DNA from 3 places in the Mesorhizobium koreense genome. Region 3 is predicted to be linked to each of the others. Evidence: predicted binding sites of a transcription regulator. Region 3 holds the regulator's gene; each other region holds the start of a gene.

Region 1 (7,860 bases), 150 kb from region 3:
GCGTGCCGGAGGCGACCAGTTCGCCGCCGCCGTCGCCGCCTTCGGGGCCGAGGTCGAGGATCCAGTCGGCGGTCTTGATGACTTCCAGGTTGTGCTCGATCACGGCGACCGTGTTGCCCTGGTCAACCAGCTCGTGCAGCACTTCGAGAAGCTTGGCCACGTCGTGGAAATGCAGACCGGTGGTCGGCTCGTCGAGGATGTAGAGCGTCTTGCCGGTGGCCTTGCGCGACAGTTCCTTGGCGAGTTTTATCCGCTGCGCCTCGCCGCCCGAAAGCGTCGTCGCCTGCTGGCCGACATGGATGTAGCCGAGGCCGACCTTGGCCAGCGTCTGCATCTTGTCGCGCACCGCCGGCACGGCGGCGAAGAATTCGGCCGCTTCCTCCACCGTCATGTCGAGCACGTCGGCGATCGACTTGCCCTTGAACAGGACCTCCAGCGTCTCGCGGTTGTAGCGCTTGCCGTGGCAGACGTCGCAGGTGACGTAGACGTCGGGCAGGAAGTGCATCTCGATCTTGATGACGCCGTCGCCCTGGCAGGCCTCGCAGCGGCCGCCCTTGACGTTGAAGGAGAAGCGGCCGGGCTGGTAGCCGCGCGCCTTCGCTTCCGGCAGGCCGGCGAACCAGTCGCGGATCGGGGTGAAAGCGCCGGTATAGGTGGCCGGGTTGCTGCGCGGCGTGCGGCCGATGGGCGACTGGTCGATGTCGATCACCTTGTCCAAAAACTCCAGACCCTCGATGCGGTCGTGCTCGGCCGGATGCTCGCGCGAACCCATGATGCGGCGCGAGGCGGCCTTGAACAGCGTCTCGATCAGGAGCGTCGACTTGCCGCCGCCCGAAACGCCGGTGACGCAGGCGAAGGTGCCGAGCGGGATTTCGGCGGTGATGTTCCGCAGATTGTTGCCGCGCGCGCCGACAATCCGGATGCGCTTCTTCTTGAGCGGCCGCCTTTCGGTCGGGATTGGGATCTCGCGCGCGCCGGAAAGATACTGGCCGGTCAGCGAAGCGGGATTGGCCATGATCTCGGCCGGCGTGCCTGCCGCCACCACGCGGCCGCCATGGATGCCGGCGGCCGGGCCGATGTCGAAGACATGGTCGGCGGTCAGGATGGCGTCCTCGTCATGCTCGACCACGATCACCGTGTTGCCGATGTCGCGCAGGTGCTTCAGCGTGTCGAGCAGACGGGCGTTGTCGCGCTGGTGCAGGCCGATGGACGGCTCGTCGAGCACGTAGAGCACGCCGGTCAGGCCGGAGCCGATCTGCGAGGCGAGCCTTATGCGCTGGCTCTCGCCGCCCGACAGCGTGCCGGAATTGCGCGACAGCGTGAGGTAGTCGAGGCCGACATCGTTGAGGAAGCGCAGGCGCTCGCGGATTTCCTTCAGGATGCGCGCGGCGATCTCGTTCTGCTTGGCCGTGAGCTGGCCGGGCAGGTCGGCGAACCAGGCATTCGCCTTGCGGATCGACATGGCGGTGACCTCGCCGATATGCAGGCCGGCGATTTTTACCGCCAGCGCCTCGGGCTTGAGGCGAAAACCGTGGCAGGCGGGGCAGGGCGTCTCCGACATGAAGCGCTCGATCTCCTCGCGCATCCAGGCCGAATCCGTCTCCTTCCAGCGACGTTCGAGATTCGGGATCACGCCCTCGAAGGTCTTGGTCGTCTTGTAGGCGCGCAAGCCGTCATCGTAGTTGAACGACACCTGCCGCTCGCCGGTGCCGTTCAGGATGGCGTCCTTGCCCTCCTGCGGAATGTCCTTCCACTTGTCGCCGATCTTGAAGCCGTAGGCGGCGCCGAGCGCTTCCAGCGTCTGCGTATAGTAGGGCGAAGTCGATTTCGCCCATGGCGCGACGGCGCCGCCCCGCAGCGTCAGGTTCTCGTCCGGAACGATCAGCATCGCGTCGATGGCGCGCTGGCTGCCGAGCCCGTCGCAGGTCGGGCAGGCGCCGGCGGGATTGTTGAAGGAGAAGAGCCGCGGCTCGATCTCGGGGATGGTGAAGCCTGAGACGGGGCAGGCAAATTTCTCCGAGAAGAGAAGCCGCTCATGCGTCTCGTTCTTCGACTTGTTGGCGGCGCCGCCTTCCGCCGTTTCCTCGGGCGGCAGCGGCCTATCGGCCATTTCGGCGATGGCGAGCCCGTCGGCGAGCCTCAGCGCCGTTTCCAGCGAATCCGCCAGGCGTGTGGCGATGTCCGGGCGGACGACGAGCCGGTCGACGACCACGTCGATGTCGTGCTTGTATTTCTTGTCGAGCGCCGGCACGTCGGCGATCTCGTAGAAGGTGCCGTCGACCTTGACGCGCTGGAAGCCCTTCTTCTGCAGCTCGGCGAGTTCCTTCCTGTATTCGCCCTTGCGGCCGCGGACGATCGGCGCGGTGAGATAAAGCCGCGTGCCTTCCGGCAGCGCTAGCACGCGATCGACCATCTGGCTGACGGTCTGGCTCTCGATCGGCAGGCCGGTTGCCGGCGAATAGGGGATGCCGACGCGGGCGAAGAGAAGCCGCATATAGTCGTAGATCTCGGTGACCGTGCCGACGGTCGAGCGCGGATTGCGCGAGGTCGTCTTCTGCTCGATGGAGATGGCCGGCGAGAGACCGTCGATCTGGTCGACGTCCGGCTTCTGCATCATCTCGAGGAACTGCCGCGCATAGGCCGACAGGCTCTCGACATAGCGGCGCTGGCCCTCGGCATAGATCGTGTCGAAGGCGAGCGAGGATTTGCCCGAGCCCGACAGGCCGGTCATCACGGTCAGGCTGTCGCGGGGGATGTCGAGATCGACGTTTTTCAGATTGTGCTCGCGGGCGCCGCGAACCGAAATCATCTTATGCTCGGCCATGCTGCCGCTTTCTCGTCCGGGATGTCGGGATGGCCGGGTGGGAAGCCGGCCAGTCCTCATGTAGGTATTTTTGCTGCCGCGTCGAGCCGCGCGCCACGCTCCTGCCAAGGTTTATCCCCTTTGCGCGGGAAGGGGCAAGCGCGAAGAACAAAGGCCGAACGGGCTGCTGACACCATTATGGCAGGAGCTTTAAGACCGCAAGCCTGATCACATTCGCTGTAATATTAGCCGAAGAGTTTGACGAAGCGGGTGATCGGCACCAGAATAAGGGTGTCTCGATTGATGCGGTTCGCCGTCATCCGGACCTTGCGAGGCGCCGCAAGCCGCGTGGACCGGGCATCGATGGACGTTGACGCAACGGACAGAGGAGCGAGGCATGAATCCACCGGACAGTCTCCTTCGGCTCTGCCGAAGCGCAGAGCCGCGGCAGGCTTAGGCCGCGCCCCAAGGGTAAAGCCGAGGGCGTTGAGTCGGCTGTCGATATCCCCCACATCGTAGAGACTATTGGTCGGATCGGCGGCTGAACACCGCGACGCATCCGAGAGTTAACACCGGCAGGATGGCCGGCGAATGATGGTCAAACCACAAGAGCCCCGCGCGACCGGGTGAAACCGGCGGCGGGGCCGAGTTTTTGTAGACCGAAGCTGCGGCAGGTTTGGCTGTGCGTCCTTCGAGGCTCGCTTCGCTCGCACCTCAGGATGAGAGAGGATGGTGGTCTTCATCCCCAATTCTGAAACACCCCATCCGGCATATTGAAACTCGGGCAATCTAGTGGGACTTAGCGGACCTCAGAAATTGGTGCTGGAGCGTCAGCACTATCCTCCCTCATCCTGAGGTGCGAGCGAAGCGAGCCTCGAAGGACGCACGGTAGCTCCCATAAATCCATTGCCGCAGTTCACGCCGCGAGGTTGTCATCCCTCGTGTCGTAGACATGGTCGACCAGGCCCCACGCCTTCGCTTCTTCGGCGGTCATGAAGTAGTCCCGGTCGAGCGTTCGTTCGACTTCCTCGACGCTGCGCCCGCAATGCTTCGCATAGAGCGCAATCATCCGCTTCTTGGTCTTAACGATGTCCTCGGCATGGCGTTCGATATCGGACGCCTGGCCCTGGAAGCCACCGAGCGGCTGGTGGACGACGACGCTGGAATTGGGCAGCGCGATGCGGCGGCCGGGCGTTCCCGCCATCAGCAGGAAAGACGCCATCGAGCGCGCCGTTCCGATGCAGACGGTCGAGACCGGGCATTTGATGTAGCGCATCGTGTCGTAGATGGCGAAGCCGCTGGTGACCATGCCGCCGGGCGAGTTGATGTAGAGGGCCACTTCCTTGTTCGGATTGTCCGACTCCAATGACAGCAACTGGGCGCAGACCAGCGCCGCCATATCGTCCTCGATCGGGCCGTTGACGAAGATGATGCGCTCGCGCAGCAGCCGGGAAAAGATATCGAAGGCGCGCTCGCCGCGGCTCGACTGCTCGATCACCATCGGCACGAGATTGTTGGACATGGCTCTCTCCTCAGGCCGCAAGCGCCGTCACTGGCGCGTTCGCGGCGATCATCCGCATGCCCGACCGTTCCGCACCGAGCGACATGCGCATGCCGGAGACACCGGCGACACGCAGCGTCGGCAGGGCAGGGCGGGCGAGGCCGCTATGGACGATGGTCAGGCGCGTGCCGCCGGCTTCGGTGCCCGCAAGATGGAAACGCACCAGGCTGTCCGGGCCACCTTCTTCGCGCCAGGAATAGCTGAGTATGTACGGTGGTTTCGCATCGACGATCTCACACTCGATGGCGTGGTCCTCATCCTGCAGGCTGAAGGCGTGGCCTTCTTCCGGCCGGATGTCGTTCGGCGCCAACCAGCGTTCGACGATTTCAGGCACGGTCAGAGCGCGCCACACCTTCTCCGGCGACGCGTCCAGTTCGGTTTCGAAGCGGACCTCGTCTTCACGATCGTTACTATTCATTGGTCCATCTCCTTCAGAACTTCCTTCAGTTTCTCCACGCGTTCGGGCCAGAAAGCCTGGTAGCGCGCGACCCAGTCGATCAGCGGCGCGAGGCCGGCGGGTTCGACCCGATAATAGGAGAACCTGCCCTCCCGGCGTTCGCATACCAGTCCCGCACCGCGCAGCACGGCAAGATGCTGCGATACCGCAGGCTGCGAGACTTCAAGCCCCTTGCGCAGCTCCGATACACTCATCTCGCGATCGGCAAGACGCTGATAGACGGCTCGACGCGTCGGGTCGGCGAGCGCACGAAAGACTTCCGATTCGGCTTCGTTCATGGAAATAAATAAGCATGCGCTTATCAGATAAGCAAGGGCTTATTTGGTGTGCCGGCTTGGCCGAACCCGCAGGTCAAGCTTGCCTGTCAGGCTAAGGAGATCAGCGGGAAAGCTGGATAAGCTCGCCTTTTTCGGCGTAGCTGTCCAAGAGTTGTCGCGATTGGCGGTGCCTTGTTGCCCTCAGAATTTTCCCGCAACCTGTAATTGGATCTGCTCAGGACCAACACCGTCTTGCCCATCGACGGTGAAGCCATAGTCGGCGCCGAAGGTCCATCCCGTACCAATCCGCATATCGGTCCCGAAAGTGATGGTAGCGTAGTCGCGAGCGGTGTCGGCCGTCTTCAGAAGGTAGGACGGGCTGCCGGTGATGTTCGCGTAGGACAGTGCAAGGCTGCTCCCGCTGGCGAAATCGTGCCCGTACTCAAGGCGCAGCTTGGGTGTCATGCTGCCCCAGTCCGTCGGAATCTCATAGGCGAGCCGCAGTCCGACGATGCCGGTCAGCATATCGATGGATTGGCTCCCGTATCGGATTGCCGACCATTCGGTGCTGTCTTCGCTGAAGGCGTCGAGGTTGCTGTGCGAAGCGCTCAGCCGTGCATATGGCGATATGAAAAAGCCGCCCAGCTTCGTCTCGTAGCCCGCCGTCAGCGATCCATAAACCTGCCGTCCGTCACGCGAGCCGTCGAAGATATCGCCGGACGACGAGTCGAAACGCCTGGAGTTGAAGTGAAGCCAGCCATAGCCCGCTACCCCGTCGACAAAGACGCCGTTTGAAGGATGGAAGCTTCCATAGATCGCCGCGCTGTAGGCAAGACCATTTGTGCGCGTTCCATCATCGCTGATGAAGCTCTGATCGTAGCCGATGCCGGCAACAAAGCGATCGCTGAACTTGTAGTCCATTCCGGCGCTGATGCCGAAGGTCGTGAAGTCGAAATTCTTGCTGTCGTCGGTGAAATCGGTCGAGCCGAAATTGACCGAACCCGCCGTCCAGAAGGCGAGAGAGCCGTCCGCATAGGAGAGCAGGCGTCGTTGCTGTGATCGGCCGTCTTTTGATGATGCCCGTTTTTCCTGCCTTTGCCCGTGGACCCGCCAGACAGGCCGCCCTGTGAGGCCCCTTCTTCCGACAAGCCGGGGATCTGGCCGGGGTTCTGATTGAGATCGTCCTGTTCCCGCTGTTCCTGGGTGCTTTGACGATTGTCGCTCAGATTTATCCCCCAACTGTTGGTGAGACATCCGCCATGATGCAGTTGTTCGAGATGACTGTTGAAATTGTCGATCTCCATTTGCGCAAAGCGCTTTGTCGCTTCGACTTCCGCGTTCGCGACACCCGCCACGTCCGGATCCATCGTCGGATCGGGCAATGCGGTAACCGAGAACGTGACCGTCGCCGGAGCCGAGGTCGCGTAGGCGTTCGAGAGCGTGTAGGTCGCAACCGCAGTGCCGGAGAAGGTGGCGGACGGGGTGAATTTGAGTTTGTAATGACCGCTCGCCATCAGCGATGCCATGACCATCCCGCTCGCGTCGGCCGTGTCACCGAGCGTGATGACGGCCGTTCCCGCCGACGAGGGCGAGAGCGAGACCAGGGTCGCCCCGGTGAATGGCCCGCCTGTTGCGGTCGAGGTGAGATCGACAGTGGCGGTTCTGCCAGCGGTTGCCGAAGCGCCAAGCGAGGGGGCGACAATCGCCGGAGCTGAAACCTTGAGGGTATACGCGGCGGTTCCGCTAAAGCCCAGTTGATCGGTTACCGTTACCGTGAAGCTCGCATTGCTTAGCGCCGTCGGCACGCCGCTGATCTGGCCGGTCGAAGAATTGAATGTCAGCCCGGAAGGCAAGGATCCGGCGGTCACCATATAGGTGTAGGGCGCCGTACCATTCGAAGCTGCGATCGTCGTCGAGTAGTTTGAGCCCGCGGTCGCTCCGGGCAGGGAGCCCGCTGCCGGTGCGAAGACAAGAGGCGGCCTTGCCTGCACGGTGATTGTCACGGTGGCGGGAGCCGAAGTGCCGCCCGCATTGGCCGCCGTGTAGGTGAAGCTGTCGCTACCGCCGAAAAAGCTCGCGGCCGGCGTATAGGTCACCGTCGTCCCCGAGACCGCCGTTGTTCCGTGGCTAGGGGCGCTGGCGACCGTGATGGAGGTGACGCCCACGCCGGTGATCGAGCCGGACAGGTCGATGCTCGCCGGAGTGTTGTAAGGCGTCGTGACAGATTTCGCCGCCACGGTCGGTGCTGGCGGGGCGCCAACGGTGACAGTCACTGTGGCAGGCGCCGATGTGCCGCCCGGATTGGTCGCCGTGTAGGTGAAAGTATCGGTGCCGCCATAGAAGGTCGAGGATGGCGTGTAGGTCACTGTCTCGCCGGACACCGAAGCGGTGCCATGTGCCGGCGGCGTGCCGATCGCGACGGAGGTGACATTCACGCCGGTGATCGAGCCCGACAGGTCGATAGTCGCAGCGGTGTTGAAAGGCGTCATCACCGCCTTCGCGGCGGCCGCCGGCGCCGACGGCACGCCGACTGTGATAGTGACGGTGGCGGGGGCCGACGTGCCGCCCGGATTGGTGGCGGTGTAGGTGAAAGTGTCGGTGCCGCCATAGAACGTGGAGGAGGGGGTATAGGTCACCGTCTCGCCCGATACCGTCGCGGTCCCATGGCCGGGGGCGCTGGCGACCACGACAGAGGTGATGTCCACGCCGGTGATCGAGCCCGACAGGTCGATGCTCGCCACGGTATTATAAGGCGTCCCCACCGCTTTCGCAGCGGCCGCCG
Region 2 (7,860 bases), 310 kb from region 3:
ACATCATGCCGACATCGCCGACCTGACCGCCGGACTCACCATAAAACGGCGTCTGGTTGACAACGATGCCGACCGTTTCACCTTCCCTCGCCTCGTCGACGATGGCGCCGTCACGGACGAGCGCCGTGACCACGCCCTCGGCCTTCTCCGTCTCGTAGCCAAGGAATTCGGTCGGGCCGACCCGGTCGCGTACAGTGAACCAGATGGCGTCGGTCTTGGCCTCGCCGGAGCCTGCCCAGCTTGCACGCGCTTCGGCCTTCTGCCGTTCCATCGCGGCATTGAACCCTTCGAGGTCGACGCCGATGCCGCGCTGGCGCAACGCGTCCTGCGTCAGATCGAGCGGAAAGCCATAGGTGTCATAGAGCCGGAAAGCCGTCTCGCCGTCGAGCCTGTCACCTTCCTTCAATTGCTCGGTCTCCTCGGAGAGGAGGCCAAGGCCGCGCGCCAGCGTCTTGCGGAAGCGCCTCTCCTCGAGCTTCAGCGTCTCGGTGATGAGCGCCTCGCCGCGAATGAGTTCCGGATAGGCCTGGCCCATTTCGCGCAGGAGCGCCGGAACCAGACGCCACATCAAAGGCTCGCTCGCGCCGAGAAGCTGCGCGTGGCGCATGGCGCGGCGCATGATGCGGCGCAGCACATAGCCGCGACCCTCGTTTGACGGCAGCACGCCGTCGGCGATGAGGAAGCTCGACGCGCGCAGATGGTCCGCGATGACGCGATGGCTGGCGCGGTTCTTTCCTTCCGCCTTGACGCCCGTCGCCTCCTCCGAGGCGCGGATCAGGGCACGGAAGAGGTCGATATCGTAATTGTCATGCACGCCCTGCAACACGGCCGCGACGCGCTCCAGCCCCATGCCGGTGTCGATCGAGGGGCGCGGCAGGTCGATGCGTTCTTCCCTCGTGACCTGCTCGAACTGCATGAAGACGAGATTCCAGATCTCGATGAAACGGTCGCCGTCTTCATCCGGGCTGCCGGGAGGGCCACCCGGTATCGCCTCGCCATGGTCGTAGAAGATCTCCGAACACGGGCCACACGGACCGGTATCGCCCATCGCCCAGAAATTGGCGCTGGTCGGGATGCGGATGATACGGCTTTCCGGCAGGCCGGCGATCTTCTTCCACAGGTCGGCGGCCGCATCGTCGGTATGGTAGACGGTGACGAGCAGCCGATCCTCGGCAAGGCCGAACTCGCGCGTGATCAGCTTCCAGGCAAGCTCGATCGCAAGCTCCTTGAAATAGTCGCCGAAGGAGAAATTGCCGAGCATTTCGAAGAAGGTGTGGTGGCGGGCGGTGTAGCCGACATTATCGAGGTCGTTATGCTTGCCGCCGGCACGCACGCATTTCTGCGAGGTCGTGGCGCGCGAATAGGATCGCTGTTCCAGCCCGGTGAAGACATTCTTGAACTGCACCATGCCGGCATTGGTGAACATGAGCGTCGGGTCGTTGCGCGGGACGAGCGGTCCCGAAGGCACGATCTGGTGACCGTTCCTCGCGAAATACTCCAGAAATGCCGACCGGATTTCGTTGACACCACTCATGAACATGCCTTTTGGAAAGGGTACCCGGGCACGCGCCCGGAAATGTGTCAGGCCTTGTAGCGTTAGGCTTTCATACTGTCCAGAAACACCGCGAGCACCAAGCCCGCAGGCTCCCGAACATGCGAATGCCGGCGCAAACGCCGGCATTCGTCAAGTAAGCAATCAAAGCAGGACGATTTCTAGCCGGCGGCCTCAGCATCGTCGTCGAGGTCGCCCGGACCACCATTATCCAGAAACTGCTCGGCGATCAGCCCGGCATTCTGGCGGAGCGCCAGTTCGACCTCGCGCGCCAGTTCGGGATTGTCGCGCAGGAACAGCTTGGCGTTCTCGCGCCCCTGCCCGAGCCGCTGCGAATTATAGGAGAACCAGGCGCCCGACTTCTCGACGATGCCGGCCTTGACGCCGAGATCGACCAGTTCACCGGTCTTCGACACGCCCTCGCCATACATGATATCGAACTCGACCTGTTTGAAGGGCGGCGCAAGCTTGTTCTTGACGACCTTGACGCGGGTCTGGTTGCCTACCACCTCGTCACGATCCTTGACCGCGCCGATGCGGCGGATGTCAAGGCGGACGGAAGCGTAGAATTTCAGCGCGTTGCCGCCGGTGGTCGTCTCCGGCGAGCCGAACATAACACCGATCTTCATGCGGATCTGGTTGATGAAGATGACCATCGTGTTGGAGCGCGAGATGGAGGCCGTGAGCTTCCTCAACGCCTGGCTCATCAGGCGCGCCTGCAGGCCGGGCAGCGAATCGCCCATCTCGCCCTCGATCTCGGCGCGCGGCGTCAGCGCCGCCACCGAATCGACCACCAGCACGTCGATGGCGCCGGAGCGTACCAGTGTGTCGCAGATCTCCAGCGCCTGCTCGCCGGTGTCGGGTTGCGAGATCAGGAGGTTTTCCAGATCGACGCCCAGCTTGCGCGCATAGACCGGATCGAGCGCGTGCTCGGCATCGACGAAGGCGCAGATACCGCCCTTCTTCTGTGCCTCGGCCACCGTATGCAGCGCCAGCGTCGTCTTGCCCGAGCTTTCCGGTCCGTAGATCTCGACGATGCGGCCCTTGGGCAACCCGCCGACGCCGAGCGCGATATCGAGGCCGAGCGAGCCGGTCGACACCGTCTCGATCTCGACCACCTGTTCGTTGGCGCCCAACCGCATGATCGAGCCCTTGCCGAACGCCCGCTCGATCTGGGAAAGCGCCGCATCCAGAGCCTTTGTCTTATCCACCAAATTGTCCTCGACAAGCCGCAACATATTCTGAGCCATGATATACTACCCCTTGGTCGTCAATGAAGGCCGGGCAATGTGTGATCCCTTACATATTTGTACCTGTTTTGTTCTTGTTTGGCAATAGGGCATAACATATTGTCTTCAAAGGATTTTGTCATTTTGTTCCTTTCCTGTTTCGTACGCCCAGCGGGGACAATCGGCAATTATCCTGTCAAATTGACTGCATCACGCATCGCGCCTGCCGCCGATTCGCCGGCCCCCGATCCCGCTTCCTGAACGGAAACAATCCCGCATGACGCCGACAAAACTGTTCGCCGCCGGCGGCGCTCATATAGATCGGCGCGGCCATATCAGCGGGCCTTATGCCGCCGGTGCGTCGAACCCCGGCACCATGCGCGAGGAGGCTGGCGGCGGCGCCTTCAATGCGCTGCGCAACGCCGTCGGGCGCGGTTGCGAAGGAACGCTGCTTTCCGTGCGCGGCGGCGACATGGCTGGCGAAGCGGTGGCGCGCGCCATACGCGAAGCCGGTATCGCCGATCTTTCGGCAACTTTCCTCGACCGCGCGACGCCGAGCTACACGGCATTCATCGAGGCGAACGGCGATGTGGTGGCTGGGCTCGCCGATATGAGCCTCTACGATCTCGCCTTCGCGAAGCTGATCCGCAGGCGTGCAATCCGCGACGCGATCGCCGAAGCGGACGTGGTACTGTGCGATGCCAACCTGCCAGAGCCCGCGCTGGAAAGGCTCGCCGGCCTGGCAGGCGCAAGGCCGATCTTCGCCGTCGCGATCTCGCCCGCCAAGGTCGTCCGCCTGCGCCCGATCCTCACCCGCATCGCCTGTCTGTTCATGAACCGGCGCGAGGCGGTCGCGCTTTCGGGCGCTGGCCTCGGTGATGATCCGGCCAATATGGCGCGGGCACTTGCGGCCTCGGGCCTGACCTCCGGCGTGATAAGCGCCGGCAAGGAAAGCGTCGTCGGCTTCAGTGCCGATGGCCTGTTCGAAATTGAGCCGCCCTCCCCGCGCCTCACGGCCGATTCGACGGGCGCGGGTGACGCGCTTGCCGGCGCGACGATCGCCGCGCTGATGCGCAAAGAGAAGTTGCGCGAGGCCGTGCGCGAGGGACTCGCCGCCGCTCTTTTGACGATAGAGACGAATACGGTTGTTGCCGACTATGATGAAGCGGCTTTCGCGGAAGCACTCGCCCTTGTACCTGCGGCACGGGATGTGGGATGAGCCGCCCGAGCGATGACGATCTCCGAGCAGAGAATGAAATGATCTCCGAAAGCGCACGTTCCTTTATCGACATCGAACCGACGGTTGCCAAAGCGCTTGCCGCCGGCACACCCGTCGTCGCGCTGGAAAGCACGATCATCACGCATGGCATGCCCTATCCGCAGAACAGGGAGATGGCGGCGTCGGTCGAACGGATCATAAGCGAGGAAGGGGCCGTGCCGGCGACGATCGCGGTGATCGACGGGCGGTTGAAGATCGGCCTCACCGCAGCCGAGCGCGATGCATTGGCGAAGGCGGGCGATACGATGAAGTTGTCGCGGGCCGATCTAGCCTTCGCCATCGCCGAAAGGCGCACCGGCGGCACCACGGTCGCCGCCACCATGATCGCGGCGGCGCTGGCGGGCATATCCGTCTTCGCCACTGGCGGCATCGGCGGCGTCCACAAGGGAGCGGAGAAGAGCTTCGACGTCTCCGCCGATCTCGACGAACTAGCGCGCACGCCCGTCATCGTCGTGTCGGCCGGGCCAAAGGCCATTCTCGATATCGAGAAGACACTGGAAGTACTGGAGACGCGCGGCGTGCCGGTCGTCGTCTATGGCGCGGACGTCATGCCGGCGTTCTGGTCACGCCGGTCGCCCTACCCCGCGCCCTTACGTCTCGACCGACCAGAAGCGCTCGCCGGCTTCTTCCGCACCAGGCAAGCGCTGGGCATCACCGGCGGCATGCTGGTCGCGAACCCCGTTCCGGAGGCGGAAGAGATCCCGGCGAAGGAGATGACGGGATACATCGCGGCAGCGCAAAAGGCCGCGGAAGCCGAAAACATCGGCGGCAAGGCCGTTACGCCCTACCTGCTTTCGAAAATCCTCGAACTGAGCGATGGCAAAAGCCTCGCCACCAACATCGCGCTGGTTGAGAACAATGCGCGATTGGCCGCTCGGATCGCGAAAGCACTGTGAAGCGTTTCAGGGCTGAGATGGCCTCATCTCCGTCCCGCCCTTCGACAAGCTCGGGCTCAAGACCTCTCCCCCATTTTCGTGAGGGAGAGGACGAGGGCAAGGCCACTCAAGTGATCGGCGTCAGGTAGATCTCGACGCGGCGGTTCTGGGCGCGGCCCGCTTCGGTAGCGTTGGAAGCGATCGGATCGCTTTTGCCGAATCCGTTGATTGCGAAGCGGCGGCCGTCTACGCCCTGCGCCGAAAGATAGCTCGCGACCGACTGCGCACGCCGCCTGGACAGATCGAGATTGTACTGCTCGCTGCCGGTCGAATCGGTATGGCCATTCACATCGATCAGCGTCTGGTTGTACTTCTTCAGAACCAGCGCCACGGAATTCAGCGTCGGATAGAAGGCTGGCATGACCGAATCCTGGTCCGTCGGGAAGGTGATGTTGGAGGGCATATTGAGAATGATCCGGTTGCCCTCGCGCGTCACCGAGACGCCGGTGCCCTGAAGTTGGGTCCGAAGCTGCGCTTCCTGATTGTCCATGTAGGCGCCGACCGCGCCGCCCGCGAGCGCGCCGACGCCCGCGCCGATCAACGCGTTGCGGCGGTCGTTGCCGCCGGCAAGAAGTCCGAGCCCGGCGCCCGCCGCAGCGCCTAGGAGCGCTCCGCCCGCCGTGTTCGACATCTTCTGCTGCCCCGTATAGGGATCTGTCGTACAGGCAGCGCCAAGCGCAGCGGCGACGAGCACCGCAATCGTTCTGGTCTTCATGAAATCTCCCCTCGATTGGCGGAAGCGAAAAACTTCCGGAATGTGAATCTCCACTGCAGTGGAGTACCCGAGAATGCGGCAAAATCGGGATCGGCACCACCGTCCGGAACTATTTCGCCATACATCCGCGCCCTTGTCCACGGCGGGATGGCGTTAACGACCTGGCGCTGCCGACAGCGGACGGCCGCAAGGTCGAGCCGGGCCGCGAGTTGCTTGTTGCGACGGAGCGTCTTACAGCACGGGGTGATCGACACGGAACGGACCTGCCGGAACAATCCGCCGATGCGCGCGACAACTTCAGCCATGATAACCGCAATTCTGCTCGGCACCGGTTTTTCAATTGCCGCTGGGGCCGCCGCGGCAGCGGAAATGTCTATCGGGCTTGCCGTGCCGCTCAGCGGTAAGGATGCGATGCTCGGCGAACAACTGCAGGCCGGCGTCGAGACAGCCGCCGCTAACCATGCAGGCGCAACCGTAACGCTGGAGACCGCCGATAGCGGCTGCACCGCCGACGGCGGAGCGAAAGCAGCCCGGCAATTCGTCGATGCCAGGGTGGGCGCAGTCGTAGGCTTCCTGTGCACGGAGGCCATCGAAGCGGCGCTGCCGATCCTGAAGGAAGCCAACATCCCGGTCATCACACCCGGCGTGCGCGCAAACAGCCTTACCGACAAGCGCTACAAGACAGGCTGGCCGGTCTATCGGCTGGCACCGCGCGACGACGAAGAGTCAAAGGCGGTCGTCGCCATACTGACCAAAAGGTGGGCGGACAAGCTCTTCGCCATCATCGACGATGGCACGATCTATGGGCGCGAGTTGTCGGAGAATTTCCGCCTCGCGGCCGAACAGGCGGGACTGAAACCGGTCTTCACGGACAATTACCGCCCGCAGATGGACAACCAGATCGGCCTTGTAGGAAGATTGAAGAAAGCCGGCGCGGAATATGTCTTCGCCGGCGGCGACCGCACCGATATCGCCGTCATCGGGCGAGATGCGGCGAAACTCGGGCTCAAGCTGATCATCGCCGGCGGCGAAGCGTTGAGGGCCGAACCCGGCGACGTGCCGCTCGCCAGGGGAACGCTGATGATCGGCCTTCCGGACTGGTCCGTAAGTGACGACCGGACCGCGCTCTTCCAGTTGGCGGCGGACGACATCGCACCCGAAGGCTACGTGCTGCCGGGCTACGCCGCCCTGCAGATTGCCGCTTCTGCGCTTGCGCAGCAGGACGCGCAGAAGAACTTTCGCAAGCGCATAGAAACCACCAGCTTCGACACGGCGATCGGCCCCATCCGTTTCGACGACAAGGGCGACATCACAGGCAATCCCTATCGTCTCTACGAATGGGACGGCAATTCATTCGTGGAAGTGCGTTGAGCGATGGCATACCGGGCGGGACCCAGAAACCTCATCACCGATGTCGCCGGCCTTCTGGTTGGCAATGCAGCCGACGAGAAAGTGAAGAGCGGAACGACTGTCGTCCTTTGCGAGGAACCAGCCGTGGCCGGTGTACAGGTTCTCGGCGGCGCGCCGGGCACGCGCGAGACTGACCTGCTCGAACCGCATAATCTGGTCGAGAAGGTGGACGCCATCGTCCTTTCAGGCGGCTCAGCCTTCGGGCTCGACGCGGCTTCGGGCGTGCAGGCGGCGCTGCGAGAAAAGGGCATCGGCTTCGAGATCGCCGGGATGCGCGTGCCGATCGCGCCGGCGGCAATCGTATTCGACCTGGCCAATGGCGGCGACAAGGGCTGGGGCCGCTATCCACCCTATCGCGATCTCGGCTTTGAGGCTGTCGAACGCGTCGCCGCTGATTTCACGCTGGGTACGGCCGGTGCCGGCACCGGCGCGCTGACTGCAGGCCTCAAGGGCGGTCTTGGCTCCGCCTCCACCATATTGCCCAATGGCGTGACGGTCGGCGCGCTCGCCATAGCGAATGGGGTGGGCTCGGTGACCATCGGCCGCACACGCCATTTCTGGGCCGCGCCCTTTGAAATCGGCGACGAGTTCGGCGGACTCGGCCTGGCGCACCCCCTCCCGGCCGACGCACAGGATGTGAGGCTCAAATCGCGAGAGCCCCGGCCGGGTGAGAATACGACGATCGCCATCATCGCGACCGACGCCGTGATGACGAAGGCCGCCGCCAAGCGGCTGGCGAT
Region 3 (7,860 bases):
ATGAGCGATTTCAAGGCGCATATCGCCAAGGTTGCCGGTGGCGCACCCCTGACATTCGAGGAAGCGCGCGCGGCATTCGATATCGTCATGTCCGGCGAAGCGACACCGAGCCAGATCGGTGGTTTTCTAATGGCGTTGCGCGTGCGCGGCGAGACGGTGGAGGAGATTTCCGGCGCCGTCGCGACGATGCGCGCCAAGATGCTGACGGTCGAGGCACCTGCCGATGCGATCGATATCGTCGGCACCGGCGGCGACGCCTCGGGCTCCTACAACGTCTCGACCGCCGCCGCCTTTGTAGCGGCGGGTGCCGGCATTCCGGTAGCCAAGCATGGCAACCGAGCGCTCTCCTCCCGCTCGGGCGCGGCCGACACGCTCGCCGCACTTGGCGTCAACATAGAGGCGACCCCGAAGCAGATATCTACCTGCATTCGCGAAGCCGGCGTCGGTTTCATGTTCGCCCCGTCGCATCATTCGGCGATGCGCCATGTGGGTCCCACGCGCGTCGAACTCGGCACGCGTACTATCTTCAACCTGCTCGGCCCTCTTTCCAACCCGGCTGGCGTCAAGCGCCAGTTGGTTGGCGTTTTCTCGCCCGAATGGGTGGAACCGCTTGCCCATGTGCTGAAGGGCCTGGGTACGGAAGCCGCATGGGTCGTCCATGGGGACGGCCTCGACGAACTGACCACCGCCGGGCCGACCAAGGTCGCTGAATTGCGGGACGGCGAAGTCCGCAGTTTCGAGATTGTGCCCGAAGATATCGGGTTGACGCGGGTCGAACCGGCCGACCTCAAAGGCGGCGACGCGGTGCGAAACGCCGAAGCGCTTCGCGCCGTACTCGATGGTGTCAAGGGCCCCTATCGTGATATCGTGTTGCTCAACGCCGGCGCGGCGATCCTCGTAGCAGGCAAGGCCGGCTCTCTTCGGGATGGCATCGCGGTCGCGGCAGCGGCGATCGACGGCGGCAAGGCGCGCGCAGCGCTGACCAAGCTCGCGGAAGTCTCCAATCGGCCGGACTGAGCGCAATGGCTGACATATTGAGAAAGATCGAAGCCTATAAGCGCGAGGAGATCGCCGCCGCCAAGGCGGCCGTCCCGTTTTCCGAGATTGCGGCCCGCGCCAAAGCGCAGGATCGGCCGCGCGGTTTCGGCGCGGCACTTCGGGCAAAGCGGAAGGCAGGCGCGTTCGCCCTGATCGCCGAGATCAAGAAGGCAAGCCCTTCGAAGGGGTTGATCCGCGCGGATTTCGACCCCCCTGCCCTTGCCCGCGCCTATGAGGAAGGCGGCGCTGCCTGCCTTTCCGTATTGACCGACAAGCCGTCCTTTCAGGGCGCGCCCGAATATCTGGCCGCCGCACGCAAGGCGACCGCATTGCCGGCGTTGCGTAAGGATTTCCTATTCGACCCCTACCAGGCCCATGAGGCGCGAGCCTGGGGCGCCGACGCCATCCTCGTCATCATGGCGAGCGTTTCCGACGACGTTGCGCGCTCGCTCGAGGACACCGCGTTCGAACTCGGCATGGACGCGCTGATCGAAGTCCATGACGAAACGGAGATGGAACGGGCGCTGAAACTCAGTTCGCCCCTGATCGGCATCAACAACCGCAACCTCCGAACGTTCGAGGTCAGTCTCGATACATCGCGCCGGCTGGCGAAGATGGCGCCGTCGGATCGGCTGTTGGTCGGTGAAAGCGGCATCTTCACGCATGAAGACTGCCTCGATCTCGAGCGAAGCGGCATTGGCACGTTCCTCGTCGGCGAAAGCCTGATGCGACAGGCCGACGTTGCGGCGGCCACGCGTGCACTGCTCGCCGGCGAAAGGCTCGCGCGCAGCGCGGCGGAATGAGCGCCATGACCTCGACGCTGACACATCTGGATTCTTCAGGCGAGGCCAACATGGTCGATGTCGGCGCCAAGGCCGAAACGGAGCGTCTGGCGGTCGCCGAGGGCACGGTGACCATGCGGCCGGAGACCTTAAGGCTCATCCTCGCCGGAGATGCAAAAAAGGGCGACGTGATTGGAACCGCGCGGATCGCGGGCATCATGGCGGCGAAGCGCACGCATGAGTTAATTCCGCTATGCCATCCGCTGCTTCTGACCAAGGTCTCCGTCGATATCAGGCCGGATAATGCGCTGCCGGGGCTTCGAGTTACCGCAACGGCGCGCGTCACCGGCAAGACCGGCGTTGAGATGGAGGCGCTGACGGCAGCGTCGGTTGCCTGTCTCACCATCTACGACATGGCCAAGGCCATCGACCGCGGCATGGTGCTGGGTGGCATCCGCCTGATCGAAAAGAGCGGCGGCAAGTCAGGTGACTATAGGGCTGAGGGCGCATGAACACCGGCGACCTGCTGCCTGTCGACAGTGCGCTGGAGCTTCTTCTCGCCGGCGCTGCGCCGCTTGCCAAGGAGAACGTGCCGATCGGAGAAGCCGCCGGCCGGGTGCTCACCGAACCGCTCGCGGCGCTGCGCACGCAGCCCCCCTTCAACGCCTCGGCGATGGATGGCTACGCGGTCCGCACCGAGGACATTGCCGCCCTCCCCGCGCGTCTCAAGATCATCGGCGCCGCGCAAGCCGGCAAGCGCTATCCAGGCACGGTCGGCAAGGGTGAAACCGTGCGCATCTTCACCGGTGCGCCGGTACCAGACGGCGCCGACGCGGTCCTGCTGCAGGAAGACGCCCGCATCGTCAGCGAAGGCCTCGTCGAGGCTCTGGAAAGCGTGGCGCGGGGACGGCATATCCGCCGTGCGGGCCTCGATTTCGCCGAAGGTGAGCCGCTCCTTCCTGCCGGCCGCGTGCTCGACCCCGCCGCGCTTTCGCTTGCGGCCGCCGCGAATCATGCGGAGGTTCCCGTGGTGCGGCGGCCGCTGGTTGCGATTGCCGCGACCGGAGACGAGTTGCTGCTGCCCGGCAGCCACCCCGGCCCGGACCAGATCATCGCCTCGAACGGCTATGGCGTCGCCGCGATCGCGCGCGATGCCGGCGCCGAAATCCTCGATCTCGGCATTGTGCCCGACGACCGCAAACTCATCGCCGCGGCGCTCCGCCGCGCGCTGGCCGCGGGCGCCCATATACTGGTCACGCTCGGCGGCGCTTCCGTCGGCGATCACGACCTCGTGCGCGAGGTGCTGACGGCTGAAGGCATGACGCTCGATTTCTGGAAGATCGCCATGCGCCCCGGCAAGCCGTTGATGTCCGGGCGTATCGGGCAAACGCGCGTGCTCGGCCTGCCCGGCAACCCGGTATCGAGCATGGTCGGCAGCCATCTTTTCCTAGTGCCACTGATCGCGCGGCTTGCAGGACGGACGCATCGTCCCGACGTCCGCGAGGCCCGACTCGCCGAGGCCATGCCCGAAAACGACCGCCGGCGGGACTATGTGCGCGCAGCGGCGGAGGAGACGTCGGAGGGCTTGCTCGCCGCGCCTTTCGGCATACAGGACTCTTCCATGTTGAGGACCCTTGCCGCCGCCAACTGCCTCATCATCCGCGAGCCACACGCGCCCGCCGCGGCGGCCGGCGATCCGTGCCGGGTACTTTTCATCCGCTGAAGGCAACCAAAGCCGATTTTCACCGTGGTTCATTGAAATTTAAACGGTTGCGGAACACAACTGGAACAGATAGTGTTTGTTCTGGTTTTGTTTACTACGCTGATTCTCGGGGAAATCGCGATGCTCACGCGCAAACAACACGAACTCCTGATGTTCATCCACGAAAGGCTGAAGGAGACCGGCATTCCTCCGTCCTTCGACGAGATGAAGGACGCGCTCGACCTCGCTTCGAAATCCGGTATCCATCGCCTCATCACGGCACTTGAGGAACGCGGGTTCATCCGGCGACTACCGAACAGGGCGCGCGCGCTCGAAGTGCTGCGCCTGCCTGATTCCATTGCGCCGGGCCTCAATGCCAGCCGCCGGTTCTCGCCGAGCGTGATCGAAGGCAGTCTTGGCCGCAAACAGCCGGAGAAGTCGCGCGTTCCCGCCGCGAGCAATGACGATGCGGCTGGTGTTTCCGTCCCCGTCATGGGGCGCATCGCCGCCGGTGTGCCTATCGATGCCATACAGCACCAGACCCATTCGATCGCAGTGCCGCCGGAGATGCTTTCCGGCGGCGATCACTATGCGCTCGAGGTCAAAGGCGATTCCATGATCGAGGCCGGAATCCTGGACGGCGACACGGTCATCATCCGCAACGCCAACACGGCCAACCCGGGCGAGATCATCGTGGCGCTGGTGGACGACGAGGAAGCCACCCTCAAGCGCTTCCGGCGCAAAGGTGCGTCCATCGCGCTCGAAGCAGCCAACCCAGCATACGAGACACGCATCTTCGGTCCGGACCGGATCAAGGTGCAGGGCAAACTGGTCGGGCTGATCCGCCGCTATTGAGTGGACGCGGCATGAGTGAGGCTACTCTCATGCGGTTGCCTATCCCGGTATGGCGGATTTTTGTGTGACCCTTTTTCGCTACGTTGCCGGCGCTGATAAGGTGGCAGGCCGCGTGCTGCGCGTGAATAGGTTCTCTCGGCATGCCATGGGCGGTAATGCTTTTCGATCGAGTATTCCACGGTCGGCTGGAAGCCCTTTGCAGTCTCTTCGAACGTAACGACAGCAGCGCCGTAACGTGCCAGGTCACGCTTGGTGATGATGACCGGGCCAGAGGCGATGCAGGGATCGTTCGCAGTCGCGTCGTCGATGACGATCAGGCTGGCGATTGCGCAGACGTTGCCGGCCGCTTTCTCCGTGGCTGCGTGGGCGATCACCACCCCTTTCGCATTCCACGCGACGCAAAGCGTTTTGGTGCAGGCAAACGGCACCTCCGGCGCGGCTTTAGGTATGGCAGACGCGGTGGTCGCGCCCGGCTTTACGATGGCTGTCGCCATCATGGCGCGTGCCCAGTCTTCCATTGTGAAGCCGTTCGGACGCTTGCGGTTGACCGTCACGCGACCGTCTGAAAGCTTCAGCGCAACAAGGCTCGCGTCTTCCGAGACGAAGAGTTCCGGCGCCGGTCGCCGCGCAATGAGCGCGATACCAATGGCGATCAGCGGCAGCGCCGCAATCCGGAACCATGTCGTTGCAAGGGTCAGGATCACGAGCGCCATCGTTAGGAAGACAACCGCGGAACCCGGCAAAATACCGATCGCGTCGAAGGGTGAATGTTTCGACAGCGCGACCGCGATCTCGGTGAACAGGCCGATGCCCTTGCCCATGATGGCGAAGGCCGCCCCGTCGAGGCCGAACGGCATCAGCACGAGACCGAGTACCAGGAACGGCATGACGATGGCCGAGATAATCGGCATGGTGGCGAGGTTGGCAACGAGGCCGAGCGGTGAGACGCGCTGGAAATGCCATGCCGCGAAGAGAGCCGTGGCCGTTCCCGCGACAAGCGAGGTCGCGGCGAGACCGACGAAGTGCCGCACCGTCGCACTGCCACCCCGCCAGAGATACGACGCCGATTGCGGAGGGGGCGCCCGCCTCTGCCCGCGCTGGCGCCATTCACCCCAGGCGGCGTAAGCACTGATCAGCGCGGCCGTCGCGGCGAACGACATCTGGAAACTCGGTCCGACGATCTCATGCGGGGCGCTCACCACCACGGCGAGCGCGGCGAGCGCGAAATTGCGCATGCTGATCGCGGCCCGGTCGAACAGCACCGCTACCAGCATGATCGCAAGCATGATGAAGCTCCGCTCCGTGGCGACGCCCGCCCCGGATATCAGGAGGTAGAAAGCGATCGCCGCGAGCGCGACGGCGGCCGCGTATTTCTTCGTTGGATGACGCGAGGAAAAGCTTGGGAACAACGCAAAGCCGAGCCGCATGAACACGATGACGATGCCTGCGGCCAGCGCCATATGCAGACCGGAAATCGACAGCACATGCGCCAGCCCGGTGATGCGGAGCGCTTCGTTGATGTCGTCGGGAATGCCGGACTCGATGCCCGCGACCAGTGCAGCACCGATTTCACCATTCGGCCCGGGTACGGCGGCCCGTACCCTGTCGGCAAGCGCATTGCGCAGGCGGGCGATGCCCGCGGCGGTACGCTCATAGAGCGTTGGTGGAGCAGCAAGTGAAATGCTCTTGGGATTGGTCAGGAAAAAGCCGCTCGCGCCGAGCCCGTCAAAATAACTCCTGAAGGAAAAATCGTAGCTAGAGGGCCTGAGCGGTCCGCTGGGCGGGAACAGATGCACGACGCCTTCGACGCCCGAACCCGGTTGCATGCCCGGCGGGATGGTACGGGCGCTGGCGCGTATACGGTCGGGTGCATAGCGCAAATGCGGACGCGAGGTGGAAACAAGGTCGATCGTCAGACGTACACGGCCGCTCGCCTGATGCTCGACCGTCACGACGCGGCCAACGATCCGAGTGGTGATGTCGGTTCCGAGCATCTTCGTTGCGGCACGCCACGTCTCGAACTTGCCGGCAAGCGCCCCGGCAACCACCAAGAGCGCGGCGAGCAGCACAATACGGAGCAGGAATTTCGACCGCGCGAGAAAATAGGCAGCCGACAAGGCAACAACGCCTGAAAGAAGCGGGGCGAAAGGCGGCTCCCAGGAAATATGGAAATAGGCGAGAGCTCCCACCGACAGGCACACCGGCACGAACAGGAACAGGGTGCCGCGCTCCCATTCGGTGATCGCCGCCTCACGGATGGAGGTCCGGAGGCGCGCGAAAGCCGCCCTCGCGCCGGCATATCCGTATCGATGCGGCTCCGCGCCGGTTGTTTCGCGCGTTCTTCCTGGAGGCGGTTCTCCACCGGCCGGAGCTTCCCGGTCGAATGGCATCGGACGATCGAGAAGGCGCGCGTCGAACTGCGACCGCTCGTCGCCGATCTCTTTCGCGTTGTCGTCCCCCATACGCCTTCCCCGCGCCGAAAGGCTTGCGCCCCGGCCCGCCTATGCTACATCAACGCCAGCCAAACGCCACCGCGCGCGCTCCCACCGATTTTCCGGTCCCGGCGCCGCCTCCCCGGAAATGCCATGCCACCCGTCGTCACACGCTTTGCCCCCTCGCCTACCGGATTCCTGCATATTGGCGGGGCACGGACGGCGCTGTTCAACTGGCTCTATTCCGAGCATACCGGCGGCAAGATGCTGCTCAGGATCGAGGATACCGATCGCGAGCGCTCAACCGAAGCCGCCACCGCCGCCATCATCGACGGCCTTACCTGGCTCGGGCTGACCTGGGATGGAGAACCGATCTCGCAATATGCCCGTGCCACGCGCCACCGCGAGGTGGCCGAGGAACTGGTGCGCATGGGCAAGGCCTATTATTGCTATGCCACGCCCGCCGAGCTGGAGGAAATGCGCGAGAAAGCGCGCGCCGAGGGCCGGCCGCCCCGCTATGACGGGCGCTGGCGCGACCGCGACCCGTCCGAGGCGCCAGCCGGCGCCAAGGGTGCGATCCGCATTAAGGCGCCAACGGAGGGCGAGACGATCGTCCACGACCGCGTCCAGGGCGAGGTACGCTTTCCTAACAAGGATCTCGACGATTTCATCATCCTGCGTTCCGACGGCAATCCGACCTATATGCACGCGGTAGTCGTCGACGATCACGACATGGGCGTGACCCACATCATCCGGGGCGATGACCACCTGACCAATGGAGCGCGCCAGACAATCATCTATGACGCGATGGGCTGGCCGGTGCCGGTCATGGCGCACATCCCGCTCATCCACGGCGCCGACGGCGCCAAGCTCTCCAAACGGCACGGCGCGCTCGGTGTTGATGCCTATCGGGCCATGGGCTATCTGCCGGCCGCGCTGCGGAACTATCTGGCTCGCCTTGGCTGGAGCCATGGTGACGACGAGATCATGTCGACGGAGGACATGGTCCGCTGGTTCGAGATCGAGGATGTCAATAAAGGCGCGGCGCGCT

What was found. The regulator LexA, encoded in region 3, represses DNA repair genes until DNA is damaged. The targets are predictions, from matches to a motif close to TGTTCNNNNTGTGTTCNG.
Region 1: a site for LexA is predicted at 2,968-2,985, ahead of uvrA (excinuclease ABC subunit UvrA). Genes of this name have one in related genera too.
Region 2: a site for LexA is predicted at 2,861-2,878, ahead of recA (recombinase RecA). Genes of this name have one in related genera too.

Annotation. Positions count from the first base shown of each region.
Region 1 covers NZ_CP134228.1:3,210,478-3,218,337, reverse strand. The annotation lists gene uvrA (excinuclease ABC subunit UvrA) at 1-2,824, opposite strand, end outside; gene RBH77_RS15315 (ATP-dependent Clp protease proteolytic subunit) at 3,720-4,325, opposite strand; gene RBH77_RS15310 (SRPBCC family protein) at 4,336-4,782, opposite strand; gene RBH77_RS15305 (ArsR/SmtB family transcription factor) at 4,779-5,099, opposite strand; gene RBH77_RS15300 (autotransporter outer membrane beta-barrel domain-containing protein) at 5,280-6,332, opposite strand; partial or broken gene RBH77_RS15295 (beta strand repeat-containing protein) at 6,851-7,860, opposite strand, start outside.
Region 2 covers NZ_CP134228.1:3,369,175-3,377,034, forward strand. The annotation lists gene alaS (alanine--tRNA ligase) at 1-1,534, opposite strand, end outside; gene recA (recombinase RecA) at 1,714-2,802, opposite strand; gene RBH77_RS16075 (carbohydrate kinase family protein) at 3,059-4,000, shown strand; gene RBH77_RS16080 (pseudouridine-5'-phosphate glycosidase) at 4,039-4,956, shown strand; gene RBH77_RS16085 (YiaD family glycine zipper/OmpA-like lipoprotein) at 5,063-5,710, opposite strand; gene RBH77_RS16090 (branched-chain amino acid ABC transporter substrate-binding protein) at 6,014-7,081, shown strand; gene RBH77_RS16095 (P1 family peptidase) at 7,085-7,860, shown strand, end outside.
Region 3 covers NZ_CP134228.1:3,061,957-3,069,816, reverse strand. The annotation lists gene trpD (anthranilate phosphoribosyltransferase) at 1-1,017, shown strand; gene trpC (indole-3-glycerol phosphate synthase TrpC) at 1,023-1,841, shown strand; gene moaC (cyclic pyranopterin monophosphate synthase MoaC) at 1,847-2,332, shown strand; gene RBH77_RS14585 (molybdopterin molybdotransferase MoeA) at 2,329-3,543, shown strand; gene lexA (transcriptional repressor LexA) at 3,664-4,377, shown strand; gene RBH77_RS14575 (ComEC/Rec2 family competence protein) at 4,371-6,839, opposite strand; gene gltX (glutamate--tRNA ligase) at 6,963-7,860, shown strand, end outside.